2 regions of the Turicibacter sp. TJ11 genome follow, and region 2 is predicted to be linked to the other one. Evidence: a T-box and tRNA genes for the amino acid it is inferred to sense, from the RefSeq annotation. Region 2 holds a T-box; the other holds one or more tRNA genes.
The links. The T-box of region 2 lies ahead of leuS (leucine--tRNA ligase). A T-box ahead of a tRNA ligase gene usually reads a tRNA of that ligase, here a tRNA-Leu.

Region 1: it encodes a tRNA-Leu, which carries the amino acid that the T-box ahead of leuS (leucine--tRNA ligase) is inferred to sense. The anticodon was not compared.

What each region holds. Positions count from the first base shown of each region.
Region 1 is NZ_CP069349.1:1,015,564-1,027,707, forward strand. It holds gene tig (trigger factor) at 150-1,433, opposite strand; gene JRC48_RS04750 (hypothetical protein) at 1,514-2,482, opposite strand; tRNA gene JRC48_RS04755 (tRNA-Arg) at 2,594-2,670, opposite strand; tRNA gene JRC48_RS04760 (tRNA-Arg) at 2,712-2,788, opposite strand; tRNA gene JRC48_RS04765 (tRNA-Leu) at 3,197-3,283, shown strand; gene JRC48_RS04770 (IS1182 family transposase) at 3,946-5,562, opposite strand; gene JRC48_RS04775 (hypothetical protein) at 5,923-6,654, opposite strand; gene JRC48_RS04780 (NERD domain-containing protein) at 6,835-7,860, opposite strand; gene JRC48_RS04785 (hypothetical protein) at 8,092-8,655, opposite strand; gene dcuC (C4-dicarboxylate transporter DcuC) at 8,762-10,114, opposite strand; gene JRC48_RS04795 (zinc ribbon domain-containing protein) at 10,248-10,628, opposite strand; gene JRC48_RS04800 (ATP-dependent helicase) at 10,846-12,144, shown strand, end outside.
Region 2 is NZ_CP069349.1:1,498,347-1,510,490, forward strand. It holds gene pulA (type I pullulanase) at 1-1,239, opposite strand, end outside; gene JRC48_RS07325 (hypothetical protein) at 1,460-1,828, opposite strand; gene clpB (ATP-dependent chaperone ClpB) at 1,990-4,575, opposite strand; gene JRC48_RS07335 (Cof-type HAD-IIB family hydrolase) at 4,791-5,615, shown strand; gene leuS (leucine--tRNA ligase) at 6,174-8,609, opposite strand; T-box leader at 8,903-9,121, opposite strand; gene JRC48_RS07345 (TIGR01212 family radical SAM protein) at 9,416-10,372, shown strand; gene JRC48_RS07350 (class I SAM-dependent methyltransferase) at 10,374-10,937, shown strand; gene JRC48_RS07355 (alpha-amylase family glycosyl hydrolase) at 11,229-12,144, shown strand, end outside.

The sequences.
Region 1 (12,144 bases), 480 kb from region 2:
ATTATTGAATAACTAATATCAATATATTCAACTAGGCCTAAAATTATTAATGTCCATTTTAGACATTTTTTGCAACCTCTTATATTGCACAAAATGAGGCACGAATGGTACGCGCCTCATTATAAGTTAAACCTATATTTATCTATGAATTATTTACGAACCGCTTTTTCTACGATGAAGTCAACAGCTTTTTGAACTTTTAAATCTTCTTTTAACATTGCTAAGCTTGGTAATTGAGCTTTTAATTCTTCTAACTCACGTCCGTATGCTTGTGCAATTTCAGCTAATTTAGCATCTACTTCTTCTTCAGTTACGTCGATGTTTTCAGCTTTAACAACTGCTTCTAACGTTAAGTTGTAGCTTAAACGTTTTTGTGCTTCCGTACGTAATTGTGCTTTGAATTTATCCATATCCATTCCTGTGAATTGGAAGTATAAATCTAAGTTAAATCCTTGCATTTGGAAACGTTGATCTGCTTCACGTACCATTTGTTCAACTTCAGAATCAATCATTTCAGTTGGGATTTCGAATTTAGCATTTTCAGTTACTTTTTCAACAACTGTATCAATCACGTGGTTACGAGCAGCTGTTTCTTTTTGAGACTTGATTGTTTTTTCTAAATCTGCTTTTAAGTCTGCTACTGTTTCGATTCCTTCGCGATCTAAATCTTTAACGAACTCATCATCTAATTGAGGTAATTCACGAGTTTTCACTTCATGTAATGTTACTTTAAATACTGCTTCAGCTCCTGCTAATTCAGCTGCATGGTATTGTTCAGGGAATGTTACTGTAATATCTTTTGTTTCTCCAGCAGTCATTCCGATTAATTGCTCTTCAAATCCTGGAATGAAAGAGTTTGATCCGATAACTAATGGATGGTTTTCACCTTTTCCACCTTCGAATGCAACTCCATCTTTGAATCCTTCGTAATCGATAACAGCAGTATCACCGTTTTCTACTGCACCTTCTTTTACAACGATTTCAGCATGGTTTTGTAATAATTTTTCTAATTCAGCTTCTACGTCTGCTTCTGTTACTTCTGTTGATAATTCTTCAACTTCGATTCCTGTGTATTGCCCTAATTCAACTTCAGGTTTAACAGCAACTGTTGCTTCAGCAATTAACTCTTGCCCTTTTCCGATTTGTTTAATATCCCATGATGGTGCAGCAACTGGTGCAACATTTGTTTCTGCTACAGCATCCATGTATGCTTTTGGTAATAACATATCTAATGCATCTTCATATAATGCTTCTACACCAAATTTTTGTTCAAAAATTGCACGAGGCATTTTCCCTTTGCGGAATCCTGGTACTTGTAAGTTTTTTGATACTTTCTTGAATGCACCATCTAATGCTTTATCAAATGATTCTGCTGAAAGAGTGATTGTTAATTTTACTTTGTTAGTTTCTACTGTTTCAACTTTAACTGACATGATCATAACCTCCATCTTTTAACGTTGCGTTTACATCTTTGTAACAACTTTTAAATTATAACATAGGCTTTTTCTAATTTCTACATTAATGATGATAAACTTAGGATATACTGACTCATTTTGTATCTTATTCCAGCTATTTTTTCTGTTTTTTCAACTGCTTCCTCATCCTCAGTTTCAGTTAAATTCATTCTGAATAAAACTTGAGCTAATTCATTTATAACCACTTGAGGGTTCATTTCTTCAATGAAAGGAAAAGAAAACTGATAAAAGAAAATGACGTGCTGTTTTAATACCTCACGAGTGACTTCATCAAGCGTCATCTCAGTTAAAAGAGCCAAAGCTTCTTCTAACGTCGCATAAAAGGCTTCAAAATTGACCGTTGTTGTGATTAAAGTTTGATGATTTTGTTCTTGCGTGAAGTTAACAGAACACTCAATGTCTTTTTGAGCTAACAATTCAAATAACATTGTCTTCACGATATTTATCTCACATTGATTTAATAGTTGTTCAAATTTCTCTTGAAATAACTGAAGTTTCCATGAATCAACAGTACGTAAGTCTGAAATGACAAGTAATTGAGTTTCCAAATCCCCCTCGCGCTCTAACACTTGAATTTTTTTCTCAATCATCTCATACCAAACACTTTCGTAGTAGGTCTTTAATTGATAAATCAGTTCCACTAAATTTTTAGAGGATAACGCAGTGAGTCCTAAGAGTTGTTGATACTCTTCTTGTTTTTGTTTGGCACTCGCTTCTTGCCCTTGAAACATAGCAACTAATATATCATAGGCTGCTATCGTTAAATCTAAACTTTTTTGATTCTTAATTTCTAAAATTAATGCTTCACAGGTGTCTAATTCTCCCTTTAACAGATAGGCTGTCATTAATTGTTTATTCACTTCCTGTTTAATTTTAGGATCTTTGACTACAGCTAAAAAATCCTCTAACATACAAATCGCCTGATCGATGTATCCTTTTTCAATTAATTTAGATGATTCTTCAATTTTTGCGATGTAGTTTGTTTGAAAATCATAAATTTCACCCATCTGTTCACCTCATCTATGTCTTTAAAAATTCAATTTTTAACTCTAGTTAGTTTTTGTTCAATGGATAATAAAAAAAGAACTACATTCTTGTAGTTCGCTATCGTCTATAAATGGCATCCCGGGAGGGATTCGAACCCCCGACCGACGGCTTAGAAGGCCGTTGCTCTATCCAGCTGAGCTACCGAGACATTTGTTTTTAACATTTTAAATCATTTATATTATTTAAAAATGGCATCCCGGGAGGGATTCGAACCCCCGACCGACGGCTTAGAAGGCCGTTGCTCTATCCAGCTGAGCTACCGAGACATTTAAGATTATGATTTGTTGTTGTTTTCCACATTAAGTATAATAAACCATTTGACGATGTTTGTAAATAAATTATGAATATTTTTCTCTAAGAAATTTTTTCCATAAACTTTCATCTCTGATTAAATTTATTGTTCTTCTTCATTTAACTCTTATTAAATATCGTTTGATAACAACTGAACTAAATCATCTTCACTAACTATTGCTTCTTTAAAATTAATCCCTTCATCATGGCATCAAAAACAACTATTCTTAAAAAAGTTTCATCTTTCTTATCGATCGTTGTTTAAAATGAATTCATGATCAAATCAATTCCTTTCAATTAATTGGGCATTTTTTATCTGATAAAATTTTTTCCATATTTTAACTTGAAAAAGAAATTTTTTATGCTATAATAGTCTTATAAATGCCAGTGTGGCGGAATTGGTAGACGCAGTGGACTCAAAATCCACCGAAGTTTACTTCATGCCGGTTCGAGTCCGGCCACTGGTACCATAAAAAGTACGATACATCTCTTAATGAGATGTTTTTTTTATTAGATAGGAATAAAACACATTCAACTCACTTAAATTATCATACAGTATATTGAGGATACGAAATCAATCAAACATCCCACAAACACTCCTAATTCAGTCTAACATTTAACTTTCCTACAAACCTTTAACAAAACATCTATTCGCTTAATCACTTCTACGTATCCTCAGTCGATTAAGGACAGTAGACCCTATGAAACAATTGATTATTTTAAAAAATTCTATGATCCATCACTCATACTTCTCCTTTACTTTCATACTCCCTTTCCTAATCATTCATTCCTTTAATCCATTGTTTTAATCCTAACATTTGACACACTACTCCTTTCCTTATTCTTTTCACTTAAACTTATCATAATACCCGATCCTTTTATCACTTTATTAAACAAACACGACGTCTTACCACTCATACCCACACATTTTACTCCACCATACTGTCACTTATAAGGGGGCTGTATCAAAATGACTAAAATTTTATAGTCATGGAGCGACATGCTCCTTTTTTTGGCTATTCATCGTAAAAAAATCAGTCTGTAAATTTAATTTTATGGGTTAGACTTAATTTTAAGCACGACGAAAAGAAGGACGTTTCTTTCCTTCAAAATGACAGTCTATTCTGATTTTTTAAGCCACTTTCCCTGGATGAAGTTGTTGTCCGCAACGATGGCTTTGAATTTTTTTATGTAATTTTTGTACATTATATCCAAAACATAGAAGCAATAGTTCGACTGTGACCTGAATTTTTCCACGGGTTAAAAATTTTCTGAAGCCGTAATCTTGTTTTAACACGCCAAAAGCACCTTCGACTTGAATCGAACGATTCTTTCTTAACAGAATCCCTTCTTCACTTTGGATATTTTTAAGTGACTCTGTTCTTAGCGAAAGCATTTTTTTAGACACTTCCAATCGTTTTGAGTTTCCTTCTTTCGCTTTTGTACATTTTAAACGCAAAGGACAATCTTGGCAGGTTTCACATTCATAAATCGTGACTTCTTTTCGATAACCGGTCTGACTTTCTCGAATTTTAACTTCGATCGGTTTTAACGTTCTGCCATTTGCGCACGTATAGGTATCGTTGAGTTCATCGTACGTCATGTTTTCTCGTTTCCCCAGTTGAGCTTTATATTTTCTTGTTTTTGAGGTTTCATAGTTGAGGGGCTTAATGAAACCTTTTTGATGGTTTTCCTTCAAATAAGCATAATTTTCTTCACTTTCATATCCAGCATCCGCAATGATTTGTTTAAACGTTCTGGAAAGCCGACCTTTCAGGGAATCTAAAAATGGAATGAGTGTGGGGACATCGTTAGCTGACTGAAAAACGCCCACACCTACGATATACTCGGCCTCAACTCCAATCTGGACATTATACCCAGGTTTGAGTTGCCCATTTTTCATGTGATCTTCTTTCATTCGCATGAAGGTGGCATCCGGATCTGTTTTTGAACAACTTGAGCGGGTTGAACCGATCATTTTTTGATAGTCCAAGTAAATGATTTGTTTCTCTATGAATGCTTCAAGTGTTTCAATCTGACGTTGAAGCTCTGTTTTTCGCTTCCCTTTCCCATAAACAAATTCAAGAGATTGCTCGATGACTTTTTCTTTTAAATTCAATAAACAAGCCTCTAACACAGGTAATGGATTCTTAACATCAAATGAATAGGAAGTGAGATAGCTGTCATTCACTTGTTGAAGGAGTTTTTCTATTTTGACCTGGAGCTTCGCTTCATTTTTAGTCACTGATTTTAACCAAATAAACGAATAGCGATTGGCATTGGCTTCAATTTTTGTTCCATCAATAAATAGGTTTTTAAAATGAATTTCATCTAAGGTGTGAAGACGCTCAATGAATTGATCAAATAAATCTTCCATGACACCATCGCTTAAATGATGTTTTCTAAATCGATTAATCGTATGATGGCTAGGCGCTGGATATCCATTTAATAACCAGATAAAATGAATATCCCGTTGACAAAGTCGCTGAATTTCTCGTGAAGAAAAAGAGCGATTCATATACGCGTAAATTAAAATCTTAAACATGATCACCGGTGGTACGACAGAATTTCTCCCTTTATCAGAGTAAGTGCTTAATAATTTTTTATCATCTAATCCCTCCAATAATTGATTAAGCAAACGTACAGGATCATGAGGTGGAATATAAACTTGAATATCCATCGTTAAAGAGAGTTGATATCCAGCTGAATAAGTTGTATAATCTTGATGTATATTTTCTTGATTACGCATAAAAAAAGTATACAAAAAAGCAGTCCCGAATGGGACTGCCTTTTTTTGTATCTTTTAGATTTTTAATTCAAGGGCCATCTATTTTGAGACAGCCCCTTTTTTTATAATTTTTTCGTGCAGTCATCGTCATAGTTCTTTTGTTAAATGTATCGTTTCTCATAAAAAAACATCATCTCCTAATGAGAGATGATGTTTTTTAAAAGAATAACTCACATAAGATTAAATAAGTGATACACATCTCAAAGATAGCACCAAATACAAAAGCTTCAATTGTCATCATTATCACTCCAACTTACAATTTCTAGCTTTAGTATTTGATTTTTTTTGACTTTTAGTCATACTTTTTAGTTAAATCTCCTGTTATTGAGAGATTAATGATCGATAGACGTAATAATTCCCATCATCAAAGCTAATGTATGACTGCACATATCCTAGTGTATCATTATGAGAACGACCTAAAATTCTTTGAGTTAAAATTAAGTCATGACCTTCATCGTGCACTTTACTATTAATGGAGTTTGAATCACTTACCCGTGCTACCACCCCATTTAACGATTGCTTTAACTGACCTCTATCATCATAAATGGCCGCTAAGTAATCGGCGCTTTTATTCGTCAGATTAAGGATGGTTTCCTCATCTGTTTTTAAGTTCTTAACCTCCACTTGATAATAAGGCAAGTAGGTGACTTTATACTCTAAGCCTTCTTCAAATAGGCGATTACTAAATCCAAGTTGAACCTTTCTTTCTTCATTAAAGAACAAGTAGTAATCCACTTGATTTCCCGTTCCACCACTTAAAATATAAACGCCAATGTCTTGTTGTTTATCATGATTAAAGTCTCCAATATCTAAACCTCCACCCATTCCACTTGAAGTAGGAATAGGATAGAATTGTCTATCTCCCGTTTTTCCATTTTCAATGACAAGTGTAATCTCAGTATAAATTAAGTGATCACCTTGTTTAGTTCCTAGTAAGTAGACTTTATCTAAGACCGTATCTTCGGTTAAATATGCTAGCTGACTATCAAGCTCTACCACTGTCTTTTTCTCAAAGCGATAATCCGTTTGATAACCACTAATTCCGTATTCCATTGTATCCCCTCACTTTATCTATCTAATTTACTATATGATGAATCTATTTAGGCGAAACTTGAAATAGATAGATTTAAAAACAAATGCGTTAGTGATCCCCCTCTTCTAACCTTTAAGTCCTTAAAATGTTGAATGTGTTGACTGAAGCAAGGTCTTACTTCCTTGAAAATCAACACATGATTACGCAAAAATTTCAGAAGGTGTCACTCTTTGACATTCAAACCCTTCTAAAACAATCATCACCTCTTCATTAAATGTCATAAACTCAAGCATCGGATGATTTAATACCCATTCACTTAATTCGTGAAATAATTTGGTTTGAAGCACTTTTAAACTTTTAGCTTGTTTAGTTAAATAATTGTGCTTAAACTGATGGATATTACTTACTGTCATAGTTGATGAACTCATAAAAAAAGAAAGTAGCTGTTTAGAATCTGAGGATAAAAAGGATACTAATTCAACTTTATTCACTAGACTAAGCCCATGATAAAATCCTTTTAAATACTCGAGATAACGCATTGAAATAATAAAATAAAGAATTTGTTCAAGCACCTCTTCTTGATCATGACTCTCACTGGCCGAACTCGACAGTTTCTTTAAAAATGTTTTAAACGATTGCTTTTTAATAAATCTTGATTCCTTTAACTCATCTATTAGTTGCACATTCAACTTCTGTTCATCGTAAACGTAATAACTTTGAGTAGGCAATTGAATGTCATACAGTTGCATCAACTCTTTCATGACTAATTGTTTCGCATTTAAACGTTTGATCGGATTGTTAATCATCTTGATTGTTGAAAATTGATGAATTTCTAGCAACCAATTTTTCGTATTTCCTACTAACTGCCCTTTTAAATGAAGCGATTGAATGAGATAAATTACACAATCAGTAAATAACAAATGATTAATCTGTTGATTAAGACAGTTTAAGTCACTGACTTTGTAAACATTAGGCGGTAAGGACGCTTGATATAAAGACTGGTGATGACTGAAGCTAAAACGATTTTTAATTTCGTTTAACTTTTGATTTCGACCAGATTCATACCAAATTAAAAGAACTAAGATAAAACCAATAATCATCCAACCATTCCAACTTAATTTATCTTTTTTTAAATAGAGGAACATAACTAAAGGATTGTTAAAAAACTCGTTGGGATGATTATGCCACCCCAAAAGGTACATTAAATAAATTAGACTAAACCTCATGAAGATGCCTCCCTTTAACTACTTGTATTATTTTACCAATCATTAACGGTTATATTCATTCTTCATGTTTTTTGTTCAAAAATAAAGAGGATTGTCATTTCATGTGAGTGGGTGACAGTTTCTACTGACAATATTTCTTCGATCAACTCCCTCCTACAATCCCTTCATTACATCTTAATGATAATTTAAATCATAACCAAAAAGAAAAGAAGTGAAATAAATTTCACTTCTCTAATAACCTCTGACCATTCGCTCAAACGTCGTTTGATCACTATATTCAATGTCATCAATTTCCCATTCATATAAAAAAGCTAATGGGGCATAATCAGTGTCTTTAATCATCTTGAACTGAATATATTGTTCATCCATGGTTTTGATAATGATGGATGTTTTATTAAACGATTCTTCTGAAATAGCCAGTTTAATTTTCATTCGACGATATTGATTCGTTTTCGCACAACAATCATCATAATAAAAAAATTGATAATTAAAACTTTCAATAAATCGCTCAGAAAGATATCGCTTATTCTTATCATCATATTCAACATCTGTCTGATCATTTACCCGATGACGCATAATTAAATTGACATGATAAGCAACAATTTCAGCTGGTGTTGGATGCCAATAGGTTAAATAATCGAGTAATCCGATAAAAATAACGACAAGACCTAAAAGTAACCAATAGCCAAAAACTTGCCCAAATAAAACTGGACCAACCGTGATATAACGTAATAAAAATCCTAATCCGATTAATAAATTGTAGATCAATAAAAAGGTTCGGTTAATTCTTATCATCTGATTTCCCCCCTCTATCATGAACACCTTCACTCACATCTTTAATGCATTATATGAAGGGCGAGGAAATCTGCTACTGACGTATAAAATGATTTATGGTTGACAGTTACGATAACATCACAAAAGACAAAATAATGGATAAAATCATTCCTACTGACACCGGAACAATCGTTCGCTTAATTAACCGTAAAGGAGAGACCTTCATCATCGATGAAATAATAATAACAGTTGGGGCCACTGGAGAGATGCTTTTAACTAAATGAGAAACAAACTGCATCGGAATAGCTAACAAAACAGGATTCATTCCAGCTGAGGCCGCAAAAGTTGGCATTAATTCCACACAAGCATAAAAGAGGGCGAGACCACTTCCACTTAACAAACCGACACTAAGGGCTAATAAACAAAAACAAAGCGTTAAAACGATGCCAGCCCCACTTATTTGAGTCATATAATCAGTAAGCAAATCGATGATTCCAATACTTTTTAAACCTTCAACAAAGGTTAGTGCCGCCACGACTTGAATGACGACCGTTGTAAAACCAGTTCCCATACCATCAAAAAAGATTTGAACCGATTCTAATGCCTTATGCATTGATTTCAAACGAATCATCTCACAAAATAGACTGATTAAAAATGAACAAAGCGTCACCTCAATCATTCCGATTTTATCGTTTTTTAATAACACATTAAAAATAAACATTAAAAGTAACGGTAACATTGGTAACATTGCATAAAAAATCGGACGATTGATTGAATGAACCTCTTCTATCATTAAAATCTCTTTATTTTGTTCTTTTTCTTTTGAATCCGCATAGCTTTGCCAAACTAAATGAACAATCGATAAAATCAAAATAATTGGAATTGAGATTTTTGCGTGATAACTAAAGACATACTCACCTACGCTCATCTGTAAAGCCTCAGATGCTAATAAATTATCAGCTCCAAGTGGCGTTGGAGCAATCGTTGCTGACATCGCAATCACCGCCCCTATAGCAAGAGGTGAAATGCCAGCTGATACTAAAATGGGGTAAGCGGTAGACATTAAAAGAACAGATAAACTAGATGCACTTGGAATCATTAAACCTAATATATTTCCAATCAAATAAAAGATCGGAATTAATAACCCTTTATGCTTTAAGTTTAATAATGGTCGACTCATGACTTGAACCGTCATTTGATTCGCTCCAATACATTTCATATACGCCGTATATCCAAATAAAATCATGAGAATAAAACCGGCTCCTGTTAATTGCTTCGTAAATTGCGTTCCAATGAGCGTGAATAGATCAAACCAGACGATTCCACTACTAGCTTCTTCTGGTAATAACGGACGCTGAAGCAAACTAGCACTTCCCATTAATGCCATCCCGCTTCCAAACATAATCCACTTAATATCATAATTTTTCTTTATAAAGTATCCTGCTAAAATTAAAATGACTAACGTTAAACTAATAATCATGCTGTTAGCTCCTTCTTTTGTTAAATTTATCCTAACTTGTAAGTCTATTATAATCCATTTCAACAATTCTTGTCATTATCCAACAAAAGAAAAGACCCTACCAATGTCTCGCGACTTTAGGAGGATCTAACACTTAAATCTGCCAATCAATTCGATTCGATTGGGGCGCTCGACAATAAGGACAATATTTAACCTCATCATCCAGTTCAGCACCACAACTTTCACATGATCTAATTTGTTTAATTTGATTAATCTCTCGTTCGATTTTTTTTATTTTTCCCTTTTGGAGTGAAACCTGATGAAATAACTCTTGAACCGCTTCTGATTGATTAATTTCATTTATTTTATTGACGTAAATATATTCTCCAATTTGTTCAAATAATTCATTCAATTCAAGTTTCGCTGCATTAAGCGATACCGTTAATTTCCCGATTTCAACCCATTTACTTGTCTGCTTCATTCCTACTGCTGCTGTTTTCGACATCGTTTTTTGAAAATCATCCCAAAAAGCCAACTCGTCACCTTCTTTCCTACTTTATCATATTACCCTTCCTCATCATGTGAACCTCTTTTCTGTACATGAATGTTGTTAGCTTTTATAAACAATCAGCTCGCCTTGTATCTCGAATGTATTTGATGAAAATAAATAATGACCTCATCAAAGTCATTAGTCAAATCCTGAAACTTCTTGTATAATGAAGACAGTTAACACGCTTAAAGGAGGATCTCTTATGAAAGATGAACTGGACTCATATTTATATGATCATTTTCAAATGACGCTGACGCCGTCACAAAAAATGGCCGTTGAAGCTTTACATGGCCCGACGTGTGTGATTAGCTGTCCTGGAAGTGGAAAAACGACGGTGACCGTGATTCGCTTAGCCAATTTGATTGTCAAAGGGAAAGTGCCTCCTCATCAAATTTTAGCTCTTACCTTCTCAAAGGCCTCTGCCAAAGACATGAACGATCGATTCAAAACGTTGTTTCCCTCACTCGCTTCTCACGTCAAATTTGCAACGATTCATAGCTTCGCCTTCCACGTCATTCGACATTTTGAACAACTGAGTGGCACTCGTTATGAATTTATTGATACACAAACTAATCAAACACAAAGTAAACGCCAACTTCTCTCGTCTATTTATCTTGAAAAAACGGAACGCTATTTAAGTGATGATGAATACGAAACACTCACAGGACAAATCAGCTTACTAAAAAATTTAATGATTTCTCCTCAACAACCAAAAGAAATTAAACAATATGTTGAAAATGAAGTAGAATTATTTATTGAAGTTTATAAAGCCTACGAACAAAAAAAAGAAAATCATTATCTACTTGATTATGACGACTTATTAACGACAGCTTATCAAATCTTAAAACATCATGACTTCTTATGTTCATTTTACCAACAACGTTACACTCACATTCAAATTGATGAAGCACAAGATACGTCTAAAATTCAATACGAACTCATTAAATTAATTGCTAAACCTAACAACAATATATTTTTAGTGGGTGACGATGATCAAAGTATTTACGCCTTTCGAGGGGCTTATCCAAAACAGTTACTAGAGTTTAAACAAACGTTTGAACACGCTAATTTTATTTATTTAAATGAAAATTTCCGTTCAAGTCAAAATATTGTTCAGTTATCTTCAACATTTATTAAGCAAAATAAACATCGATATAAAAAAGAGATTCAAACGCCTAATCCCCCCAAGCTCGAACCAACACTTCATCATTTTCAAACCGAAAAAGAACAGTTGGCTTACTTAATTAATGAATTAAAAACGATTGAAAACTTAGATGAAGTCGCTATTTTATATCGTCAAAACGTATCAGCTATCACTTTAATTGAAGCCTTTGAGCGTCATCAACTTCCCTTTAAACTTCAAGAAGGAAAGCTTTCATTTTTTTCACACCCTATTGTCAAAGATGTCGTTTCGTTTTTTGAACTCGCTAAAAATCCAAGACAAACAGAAGCTTTTAAGCGTATTGCAAAAATCTTATACTTATCAGCTTCTGTTATCGGG
Region 2 (12,144 bases):
TTGTAACTCCGCTTCTTCATCAGGAACAACATCGACCACTGGAGCTTGAGGTAATTCTTGTCGATTTCCATTTGGTCCAACAACATCAAATCCATTTTGTCCTTCATTAACCCAAATCTCAGTATTTCCTAAAACTTTAAGGGTTTGATCATCGCTATAGTTTTTCTCTGACCAATCTGATTTCCTTACAATATATCCTAATGTATTTCCTGTTTTCACTTTAATTTCAACAACACGTCCAAAATCATCTTCATGTTCAAATCCATGTGCTCCATCTTCAGCCCCTGTACTCCATGTCCAGACATCCCAGTTTGTATAATCATCATCTTGACGATTAAAATGAAGAGTAACAGTTGAGTAAGCACCTATTTCTTCATTTGGATTCTCATAATTAATCTGATCAGAACCTTCTTTAACATAAATGTGGGCTACATATCGATCAACATTAGTGATTAATTTTAATTGATCGAGATTGATATTCTTTTTATCTCCTCCATCCTTATTTTCATGCCATTCTTGATTTTCAACTTCCTTATAAATAATAAATCCGAATTTTTTTACATCTTGTAAACTTTCAAATGAAAATAATTTTGTCTTCCCGTACGAATCATCGTAATCAAAGTCTTGATGTGTGTCATCACTTGTTCCCCAAGTGTACAACCTAAAATTATCATAGTCTTGATTCTCTCGCTCATAATGAACAACAAGATTGATAGGAGTCTCGTCTAGTGCATCTAAGTTAGGTTCATACTCGGTATAACCATTTTGCCCTTCTGTTACCCATATCTCCATATCTTCATTTACCTGAATGACCTGATCTTCACTATGATTTTTATCTTCCCAGTCACCCTTTTTAATAATGTAACCAACCGTTGATCCTTCTTTTACGTCAAAAGTTGCAATTTTACCAAAATCGTCTTCTGAAGTAAATTCATAGTCTCCATCACTAACACCTGTTGACCACGTATGAATATTCCATCCCTCATAGTCTTGATTGTTACGATGATAGTGAATGGTTAACGTGTAAACTTCCCCTGTCTCATCTATTTTGCTAGTTACTTCATTTACTCGTTCTTGATTTTTCTCTAATGTTTGTTCTTTTACAACTTCACTAATTCCTACCTCTTGATCATGATCTTGTGCAAAAATAGTTTGCAAAGATGGTGTGAACGTTGACATAAGCATTGCTATTGCCAATAAACTAGCAATATATTTCTTACATCTTTTAAAATATTGCATCTAATCCCCCCTTATTTAGCCTTCATTATTTTTATAGCGCTTTCAATGTGTTGAAACCCGTCCTTTTTTATCAAATCAATTCAGTAACCGGTTTCTTGTTAAATTAGAAAAAACACTTAGATCGATAAATTAATTTCTAATTTATTGATCTAAGTGTTTAATAATAAACAATCTATTCAGTATAAAAATAAAGTTTTCAGTTAGCAAATTTTCATTTATCTTAGGATTCTACAGATAAATCATTAACTAATGCTTCATAATTCAAATCAGTTTCTTCAGCTTCTTGTAAAACTGGCTCAATCTCTACAACCTCTTTTGATTGAAGCGTGACAATTTTCTTCATTTGTTGAACAATATAAGCCATAGCTCCTAAACAAATCGTATAAAAAGCATATGGAGTAACACTTGAAAGATAATAACTAATCGTATCATTTAAATTTTCAGAAATAACAAATCCTTGCTCAACAATTGACGCAACATAGATGTAGCAGTTATAGACAGAATACCCTGTCATCACTAACATAAAAAATGATAAAATATACAATCCTAATGCCAGTTTTGAAACTTTTTGCTGATTACTTTTTTTCATAATATCCTCCTAATTAATTCATGAATAAATTTCACCCTAACCCCCATCTCTTTCATTTTAATGGTGTTAAGTGTAGTCTATCACCCATACCTTAAAATTATCTTAAATCATTCAAATAAAAAAAGTTCATTGAGCGAAAAGCCCAATGAACTTTTTTATGACTATTTTTCATAAGATAAAACAATTTCACCATCTACTGCATCAACGATAACGGTTGTATCCATTTCAATTTCACCTGCAATTAAGGCACGTGCAATTTTTGTTTCCAGTGTACGTTGGATGAATCGTTTTAATGGACGTGCACCGTAAATTGAATCAAATCCCGCTTCAGCCATATAAGCATGAGCAGCATCTGTTAGTTGAACGGTAATACGTTGTTCAGCTAAACGGGCATTTAATTGAGCAATAAATTTATCAACAATTTGATAAATAATCGATTCTGATAATGGATTAAATGTAATGATTTCATCAATACGGTTTAATAACTCTGGTTTGAAGTAATCACGTAAAACTTCTAATACTTGTTCTTGAGCCTCTTCAAAATCAGAGTTTTCAAGTAAAATGTTTGATCCAATATTTGATGTCATAATGATAATTGTATTTTTAAAGTCAACCGTACGTCCTTGTGAATCAGTGATACGTCCATCATCAAGAATTTGCAATAAGATATTAAACACATCTGGATGAGCTTTTTCAATTTCATCTAATAGAACAATTGAATAAGGTTTACGACGAATAGCTTCTGTTAATTGTCCACCTTCTTCGTATCCAACATAACCTGGAGGTGCTCCAACTAAACGAGAGACCGCATGTTTCTCCATGTATTCACTCATATCGATACGAACGATATGTTCTTCGCTATCGAATAAAAATTCTGCTAAAGCTTTTGCAATTTCTGTTTTACCAACACCCGTTGGTCCTAAGAATAAGAATGAACCAATAGGTCGATGTGGATCTTTAATTCCAGCACGAGCACGAATAATGGCATCACCAACTAAATCAATCGCATCATCTTGTCCCATGACACGACGTTTTAATTCTTCTTTTAAGTTTAATAATTTTTCACGCTCACCTTGAACAAGTTTTGCAATGGGAATCCCTGTCCATCTTGAAATAATTTCAGCAATTTCTTCTTCTGTTACATTTTCACGAAGTAAGCGAGTTTCTTTTCCTGATTCATCACGCTGCATTTCTTCAACTTCAGCAATTTGTTTTTCTAAACTTGGAATTTTTCCATATTGTAATTCTGCTGCTTTTTCATATTCACCGCGCGCTTGCGCCTCCTCCAATGAACGACGAGCACCTTCTAATTCTTTTTTAAGGTCAGCCACACCATGAATCGCTTGTTTTTCTTTTTCCCATTGTAATTTTAAAACATTTAATTCATCTTTTAAATTTGCTAACTCTTTTTGTAACGCCTCTAAACGTTGCTTACTGTTTTCATCCTTTTCTTTCTTTAATGCTGCCTCTTCAATTTCAAGCTGTGTCACACGACGACTAATACGATCGACTTCTTCTGGTAAAGAGTCAATTTCTGTACGAATCGTAGCACATGCTTCATCAATTAAGTCAATCGCTTTATCCGGCAAGAAACGATCCGTAATGTATCGATCAGATAAAGTAGCTGCAGCGACAATCGCACGGTCAGAAATACTGACACGGTGATGTACCTCAAAACGATCTTTTAACCCACGTAAGATTGAAACCGTATCTTCAACTGTTGGTTCATTGACTTGAACTTTTTGAAAACGTCTTTCTAATGCTGGGTCTTTTTCAATGTATTCACGATATTCTTTTAATGTTGTCGCTCCAATACAGTGTAATTCTCCACGAGCAAGTAATGGTTTTAATAAGTTACCTGCATCCATCGCACCATCAGTACGGCCTGCTCCAACAATCGTATGAATTTCGTCAATGAATAAAATAATACGTCCTTCACTATTTTTCACTTCATTTAAAACGGCTTTTAAACGTTCTTCAAATTCACCACGATATTTAGCCCCTGCAACTAATGCTGCTAAGTCTAATTCAAAAATCACTTTATCTTTTAAACTTTCTGGAACATCTTGACGAACGATACGCCAAGCTAATCCTTCAACAATCGCTGTTTTACCAACCCCAGGTTCGCCAATTAAAACGGGATTATTTTTTGTTTTACGAGATAAAATACGAATTGCTCGACGAATCTCTTCATCACGCCCAATCACCGGATCAATTTTACCTGATTTAACATCTTCTACTAAATCACGTCCGTATTTTTCTAATACTTCATATGTTGCTTCTGGGTTTTGAGTCATCACGCGTGAATTCCCCCTTATCTGTGAAATAATTTCTTTTAAATGTTCTTCATTAATTTCATATTTTTTAATGAGTTGCTTCATTTGATAGTCTTTTGACTCAAGCATCGCTAGTAACACGTGTTCAATCGATAAATAATCATCTTTCCATGCACGAGCATAATCATCGGCTTTTAATAACGCACGATTTAAATCGGCCGATACATAAGGATCACCTGTTGCACCCGTTACAGATGGTTTTTTATCTAAAATTTGTTTTAATTCTTGTAATATATCCTGAATCGGATAACCTGCTCTTGAAAAAACACGTGCAGCTAATCCGTCATTATCTTGTAGTAGTACACTTAATAAATGCGGGGTATCAATCTCTTGATGTTGTAATGAAGTTGCAAGAGACTGTGCATTAACTAAGCCCTGTTGTAACTTTTCAGTCATTTTATTAATATTCATTAAACTCACTCCATTTCTATATCATCTAGGATGATGATATTATCATATCACCTTTTTAGCACTCAGTCAATAAGAGTGCTAATAATTTTGCAATGTGAACGTTTCTCATTTTGAAATTAACACTTTTTAATCAAAATCACCAAATTGCGACAAGCTTACAAGTTCATTTGACATGTTATCTATCTATGCTATCATAGTAAAACGGAGGTGTTTCAATGAAAACAAAGAAATTGATTGTCACAGATTTAGACGGAACAGCATTACAAAATTGGGAAATGCTTGATCCTAAAACAAAAGAAGCGTTAATTGCTGCTAAAGAAGCGGGACACATCGTCGTTATCGCAACAGGACGTCCGGCACGTGCATCGTTACACTTTTATAAGGAGTTAGGATTAGATACACCTATTATTAACTTTAATGGAGCTTATATACATCATCCATCTGATGAAAATTTCGAAGATATCGTCGCTCAAATTCCAACAGAAGTCATTGTGACGTTATTTGATTCAGAGTTAAAAGATTATATCGTCAATGCTTTTTGCGAATATAAGGATCACTTATATGTCTTACATCAAGGAGATACCATCCGTGATTGGTTCCATATTGAAACATGTACATCCGTTAAATACGGACCATTTAAAGAAACATTAGATGAACATCCAAATGGCTTTTTACTAGAAGCAAAGGATGGATATGCTCAAAAAGTAATGGATTTCTTACGTGAAAATTATGGAGATATTATCACGTGTCGTAACTGGGATGGAGACAATAAAAATATTATTGAAGTCTTTAAATCCGATACAAATAAAGCAACAGCTATCGAAAAATTAGCTAAATATTTTAACATTGAACAAAAAGATATCATAGCTTTTGGAGACGGAGATAACGATATTGAAATGTTAACCTACGCTGGAACAGGAATTGCAATGGATAATGCCATCGACAAACTAAAAGCAGTGGCTAACACAACCACAAAATCGAACAAAGAAAGTGGTGTCGCTCACTACATTCACGAATATATTTTAACTCCTAAAAAATAACAAAATAGTTACCTACTAGCGGTGACTGTTTATATATAAGTCCAGATAAATTTTCTTCAGAGAAAATTTTTAGAGCCCTACTAATGGTAGATACATTTTCTTCGAAAATGGCAGGTGCAATGTCAACAACTTAAGAAAATCAAAACATATTCTTCTAGCAAAATGATAGGTTAAATGTCAACTATTCGAGCGAATGATAGTCGCTTGATTTGAAATCATTCCAAATTTAAACTTGTTTATGCTCACTAAGTTGTTGACATTGTGGCAGATGACCCCTGGACTATAAAATGTCTTGATACGGCAAGTAGTCCTTGGTTTTGATAGCCTACCTTAGATGTAGAATACTTATCTGTTTATATATATATAAGGCGAAATATAATTCATGTTTTTTTCTATATACTAGCTATAGTAAAAAAGATTCTGGAAAGAACTTATATCAAAACACTCTCTATGATAAGAGTCCTTTTCAAATCATGTTAAAAGTTTTTCGCCATATATATATAATCTAATTTTTAACTTAAAAAAATCTCACTTAAAAAGTGAGATTTTTTAATTTTATTATTTAACAACGATATTTACTAATTTTCCTGGAACGGCAATTGTTTTTACAATTTCTTTTCCTGCAACGAAGTTTTGAACGTTCTCATGAGCCATTGCTACTTCTAACATATCATCTTTTGAAATGTTAGCAGGCACATCAATACGAGCACGTAATTTACCATTAACTTGAGCAATGATTGTAATCGTATCAGAAACTAATTTTGACTCATCGTATGTTGGCCATGCTTCATATGAAACAGTTCCTTCATGACCTAAAACTGACCAAATTTCTTCTGTCATATGTGGAGCAATTGGATTTAATAATTTAACAAATCCTTCAACGTATTCACGTGGAATACTTGTTGCTTTATATGATTCGTTAATAAAGATCATCATTTGAGCAATGGCCGTATTGAAGCTTAATTTTTCATAATCTTCAGTCACTTTTTTCACTGTCTCATGATAAACTTTATCTAATTTTCCATCATTTTCAGTCACTACTTTTTCAGCTAATGTGTGCTCTGGAGTCACAAATAAACGCCAAACACGATCTAAGAAACGACGGCTTCCGTCTAATCCTTCAGTTGACCAAGCGATCGCTGCATCAAGAGGTCCCATGAACATTTCGTATAAACGTAATGTATCTGCCCCATGAGATTCAACAATATCATCTGGATTTACAACGTTTCCTTTAGATTTTGACATTTTCTCATTGTTTTCACCTAAGATCATTCCTTGGTTGAATAAACGTTGGAATGGTTCTTTTGTTTCAACGACTCCTAAATCGAATAAGACTTTGTGCCAGAAGCGCGCGTATAATAAGTGTAATACCGCATGTTCTGCTCCACCGATGTATAAGTCAACTGGTAACCATTCTTTTAATAATTGTTTAGCTTCTTCCGTGTTTAACCCAACATAGTCTTCACCTTGTTTTAGGATGTAACCAATGTAGTACCAGCAGCTTCCTGCCCATTGTGGCATCGTATTTGTTTCACGACGACCTTTGACTCCATCTTCGCGTACAACCTCTAACCAATCTTTCGCATTAGCAAGTGGAGATTCACCCGTTCCAGATGGTTTGATGTTATCCATCACTGGTAATTCAAGTGGTAATTGATCTGCTTCAAGCACTGACATTGTTCCATCTTCCCACATAATGACTGGGAATGGTTCTCCCCAATAACGTTGACGAGAGAATAACCAATCACGTAATTTATAATTAACTTTACGAGATCCAGCACCATTTGCTTCTAACCATTCAATAACAGCTGCTTTAGCATCTACATTATTCATTCCGTTAATGAAGTCTGACTCAATGTGCGCACCGTCTCCGGTAAAGGCAGCTTCAGTAATATCTCCCTCAATGACTTGCTTGATTGGTAAGTCATATTTTTTAGCAAATTCAAAGTCGCGCTCATCATGAGCTGGAACCGCCATAACAGCTCCCGTTCCATAGCTTGCTAAGACATAATCTCCAATCCAAACTGGCACTTTTTCACCCGTGATTGGATGAATTGCATAGGCTCCTGTTGCAACTCCTGTTTTTTCTTTATTTAATTCTGTACGCTCTAAATCAGATTTTGCTTTTGAAGCTTCTTGATAAGCAACAACTGCTTCTTGACATTCAGGCGTTGTAATCTCATTTACTAATGGATGTTCTGGTGCTAAAACAACATATGTCACACCAAACACAGTATCTGGACGAGTTGTAAAGACATCAAATGATGCATCTGTTCCATCTACTTTAAAGTTAATTAACGCCCCTTCACTCTTACCGATCCAGTTACGTTGCATATCTTTGATACTTTCAGTCCAGTCTAATCCTTCTAAATCTTCAAGTAAACGTTCTGCGTAATGTGTAATTTTAAGTACCCATTGTTTCATAGGCTTCTTGATAACCGGATGTTCTCCACGCTCAGAAACCATTTTTCCATTGACATTTAAAACTTCTTCATTCGCTAAAACCGTTCCTAATCCTTCACACCAATTTACTTCAATATCCTTAATCTCAGCTAATCCCATGTTGTATAATTGTGTGAAAATCCATTGTGTCCATTTATAATATTTTGGATCCGTTGTATTTAATTCTTTATCCCAATCATAAGAGAATCCTAATGATTGAATTTGGTTACGGAACGTATTAATATTAACATCTGTAAATTCACGAGGATCATTTCCTGTGTTTAATGCATATTGCTCAGCTGGTAATCCGAATGCATCCCATCCCATTGGATGTAACACACGGTATCCTTGCATGCGCTTCATACGAGACACAATATCTGTTGCTGTGTATCCTTCTGGATGACCAACATGAAGTCCCGCTCCTGATGGATAAGGGAACATATCTAGTGCATAATATTTAGGTTTTGACTGATCGTCAGACGTTTTAAATGTCTTATTTTCTAGCCAATAATTTTGCCACTTCTTTTCAATCTGTTTGTGATCAAATGCCATAACTATTACCTCCATTAATCTATTTTTTAAGCTAAACAAAATGCCTTGCCTAAAAGACATACTCAAACCCATATTTTTCTTAATTTGTGACTAATTAGCTATAATTATTCATAAATTCAAAATAATGGATTAACTCCTATAAACTTATAAGCAATTCTTCCTTATAAAGATAACAAGGTGGCAATATAACACCATTTAGTTTGGCTCCACCTCACTCAAAAATTTAAGGAGAACGCGTTGCTTCACTGTGTGTATAGTTCAACTAACAAAAAAAGTCCTTAGAATATGACTATTCTAAGGACGTTATAGACGCGGTACCACCTTAGTTGCAAGAGTCTAAAAAGTAGTCTCTTACCTCTTTCATCTTTTAACGCAAGAATACGGCAATCATTACTTTAGTTCACAATTGCAACTCCGAGGTGAGTTCATAAGTGCCTCATACGAATTTTCACCGACCATTCGCTCTCTACAACAAGTCTAACCTTATTACTAGTCCTCTTCACGGTTCATATAAGTTTATTCTAAAAAAATTATATCAAACCTTTGCTAAAATACAAGATTTTTTAATAAAAGAGGGTGAAAAAATGACATAAAATAATATCTCGTGCCACCCTTAGATAACTATGATAAAATAAATAAGAAAAAAGCACTGCTTCATCTTCATTGACTCAGATCGTTTTCATAGAGATAATTAACTCTTTACATAGCAGTGCTTCATCCCTAACATTCACAAAAAATGAAGAAATCAAATAGAACATCATCAACTTTAAAAATGATGTGCTTTTAAGTCTTAGGAGGAAAATGAAATGAATCATCCCTTTCCATATAGTTATGCTGATAAGCGATACCACACATTAAACTATCACTTACGTGAAAAATATCATCAAAAAATATTTAAAGTCATGATTAATGCTGGTTTTACTTGCCCTAATATCGATGGAACGGTGAAATACGGTGGATGTACGTTTTGTAGTACAAAAGGTAGTGGTGATTTTGCTGGAAATCCAGAAGATAATTTAAAAACGCAATTCAATCAAGTGAAAGACATGATGCATCAAAAATGGCCAGAAGCAGGTTATATCGCTTATTTTCAGGCTTTTTCAAATACGCATGCACCGCTTGATGTGTTAAAGCGTAAATATGAAGCGGTTTTAGAATGTGATCCTAATATTGTTGCCCTTTCGATCGGAACTCGTCCTGACTGCTTACCTAATGATGTCGTCGATTATTTAGGTGAGTTAAATGAAAAAGTCGATTTATGGGTGGAGCTTGGGCTTCAGTCCATGCATGATCAAACCGGAAAACTGATTAATCGTGGTCATGATTATCAAACATTAGTCGATGGTGTCAAAAAATTACGTGATAAAAACATTGATGTCATCATTCATATTATTAATGGTCTTCCAAATGAAACACACGAGATGATGCTTGAAACAGCTAAAGCGGTTGCCAACCTCGATGTTCAAGGAATTAAAATTCATCTACTTCACGTCATTGAAGGAACACCGATGCACAAAATGTATGAAAAAGGAATGCTTCGTCTCATGGAAAAAGATGAATATGTTGACCTCATCGTTGATCAATTAGAAGTTCTACCACCTGAAATGGTCATCCACCGTTTAACAGGAGATGCAGTTCGTGAAGAACTGGTTGGCCCAATGTGGAGTTTAAAAAAATGGGAAGTTTTAAATGTCATTGACGATCGTTTAAAAGAGCGAAACACTTATCAAGGTCGACTTTATCAAAAACAGGAGGAGAACTAAAATGGCACAAACATTAGAACGCGTTCTTCCGTTTTCAAAACAATTACTTGAAAAAGCCGTAAACTCTGGTGATGTTGTCATTGATGCAACTGCTGGTAATGGCTATGACACCTTATTTTTAGCTGAACTAGTGGGTCAAACCGGTCATGTCTATAGCTTCGATGTTCAAGAAGAAGCGATGACTAGTACAAAAGCCAAACTTAATGAAGAACACATTAATCATGTCACCCTAATTCATGATGGTCATCAACACGTCTTAAACTATGTTAAACAACCCATTAGTGCCGCTATTTTTAACCTAGGTTATCTTCCTGGTAGTGATCAAAGCATTACAACTCATGGTGAAACAACATGGAAAGCTGTCACTGATATGTTAGGCTTATTAAAAAAGAATGGCATTATTATTTTAGTCATTTATCATGGTCATGACGAAGGAAAGCTTGAGCGTCACTACTTAGAGCAATGCTTTGAAACACTCGATCCTAAAACCACTCAAGTTTTAACCTATCAATTCATCAATCGCAAAACAGCACCTTTTATCGTCGCCATTGAAAAATTACATTAAAAACTACCTTATGGTAGTTTTTTTATTTCCTCCAATAGAAAAAACAATACGTTTATTTAGACGTAATCTGACTTCTTACACTCACCTATCTAAAAATTTTATCGAATATTACCTATGATCTACCGATTCTTCATGTATCAGCATTTTTCTACTAATACCTGAACGATAGAACCCTTCGTCCTATCAGGTAACCGATTACAACCTATTTTCAAAACTATGACATTTCTACTTTTTCATCATTTTAGATGCTATAATGTTGGCATAGATACGGAAAAGGAGGAAAAATAAGTAATGAGGGGCAGCAGATTAAAAAAACTATTAGATATCTTAAAAAGACATGATCATAAAAACGAAACTTATAACTACGTCATTCCTGACTTATGGAATGCCTGGGGTTATCAAGGAGAAGAAATGGTGCGTACGAGTTGGGGGGAACTCATCGTTAATCCATATCATTTCTATAGCGAAGTGATTGAATCATACATCTTACCAAAAGCAAAAGATGACGTGAATTATAATCAATCATTAAGTATCATCAACCAATCTTATGAAGATAAGCCAGGTTATTTAGGGGGAGACTGGATTAAAGATTCGGTTGTTTATTCCATGATGGTCCGAACATCAACGGCTTGGGACCATGACCGAAGTGGCGATTTAGAAAATCATAACTTATATGATTTAAACGAAACAGGGACATTTGTTAAATCATTAGTTTTATTACCACTTCTTAAAAAAATGGGCGTGGATACCGTCTATATGCTACCGATTTCAAAATTTTCATTAAAAGATAAAAAAGGAGAACTCGGATCACCTTATGGTGTGAGTAATTTCTTCGAAATTGATCCAAGTCTAAAAGATAATATGACAGGGTCAGAAATGACGGTGGAAGAAGAATTTCAAGCGTTTGTAGAAGCTTGTCATATCTTAGATATGAAAGTCATGATTGATATCATTCCTCGAACAAATTCAGTTGAAAGTGACCTCATTTTAGAACATCCGGATTGGTTCTACTGGGTTTACACCGATACTTTCCACGAATATTATCCACCACATGTTCCTGGACTTGGAAGTACTTTAACACCAAAATCAGAATACTTACCTTATGTTTATGCCTCTGAATCTGTTTGGAATCATATTCATAAGTTTTCATATGCACCAAACATCATTGACCCTGAAAAATGGGAACGTGTCGTTAAAGAATATCATG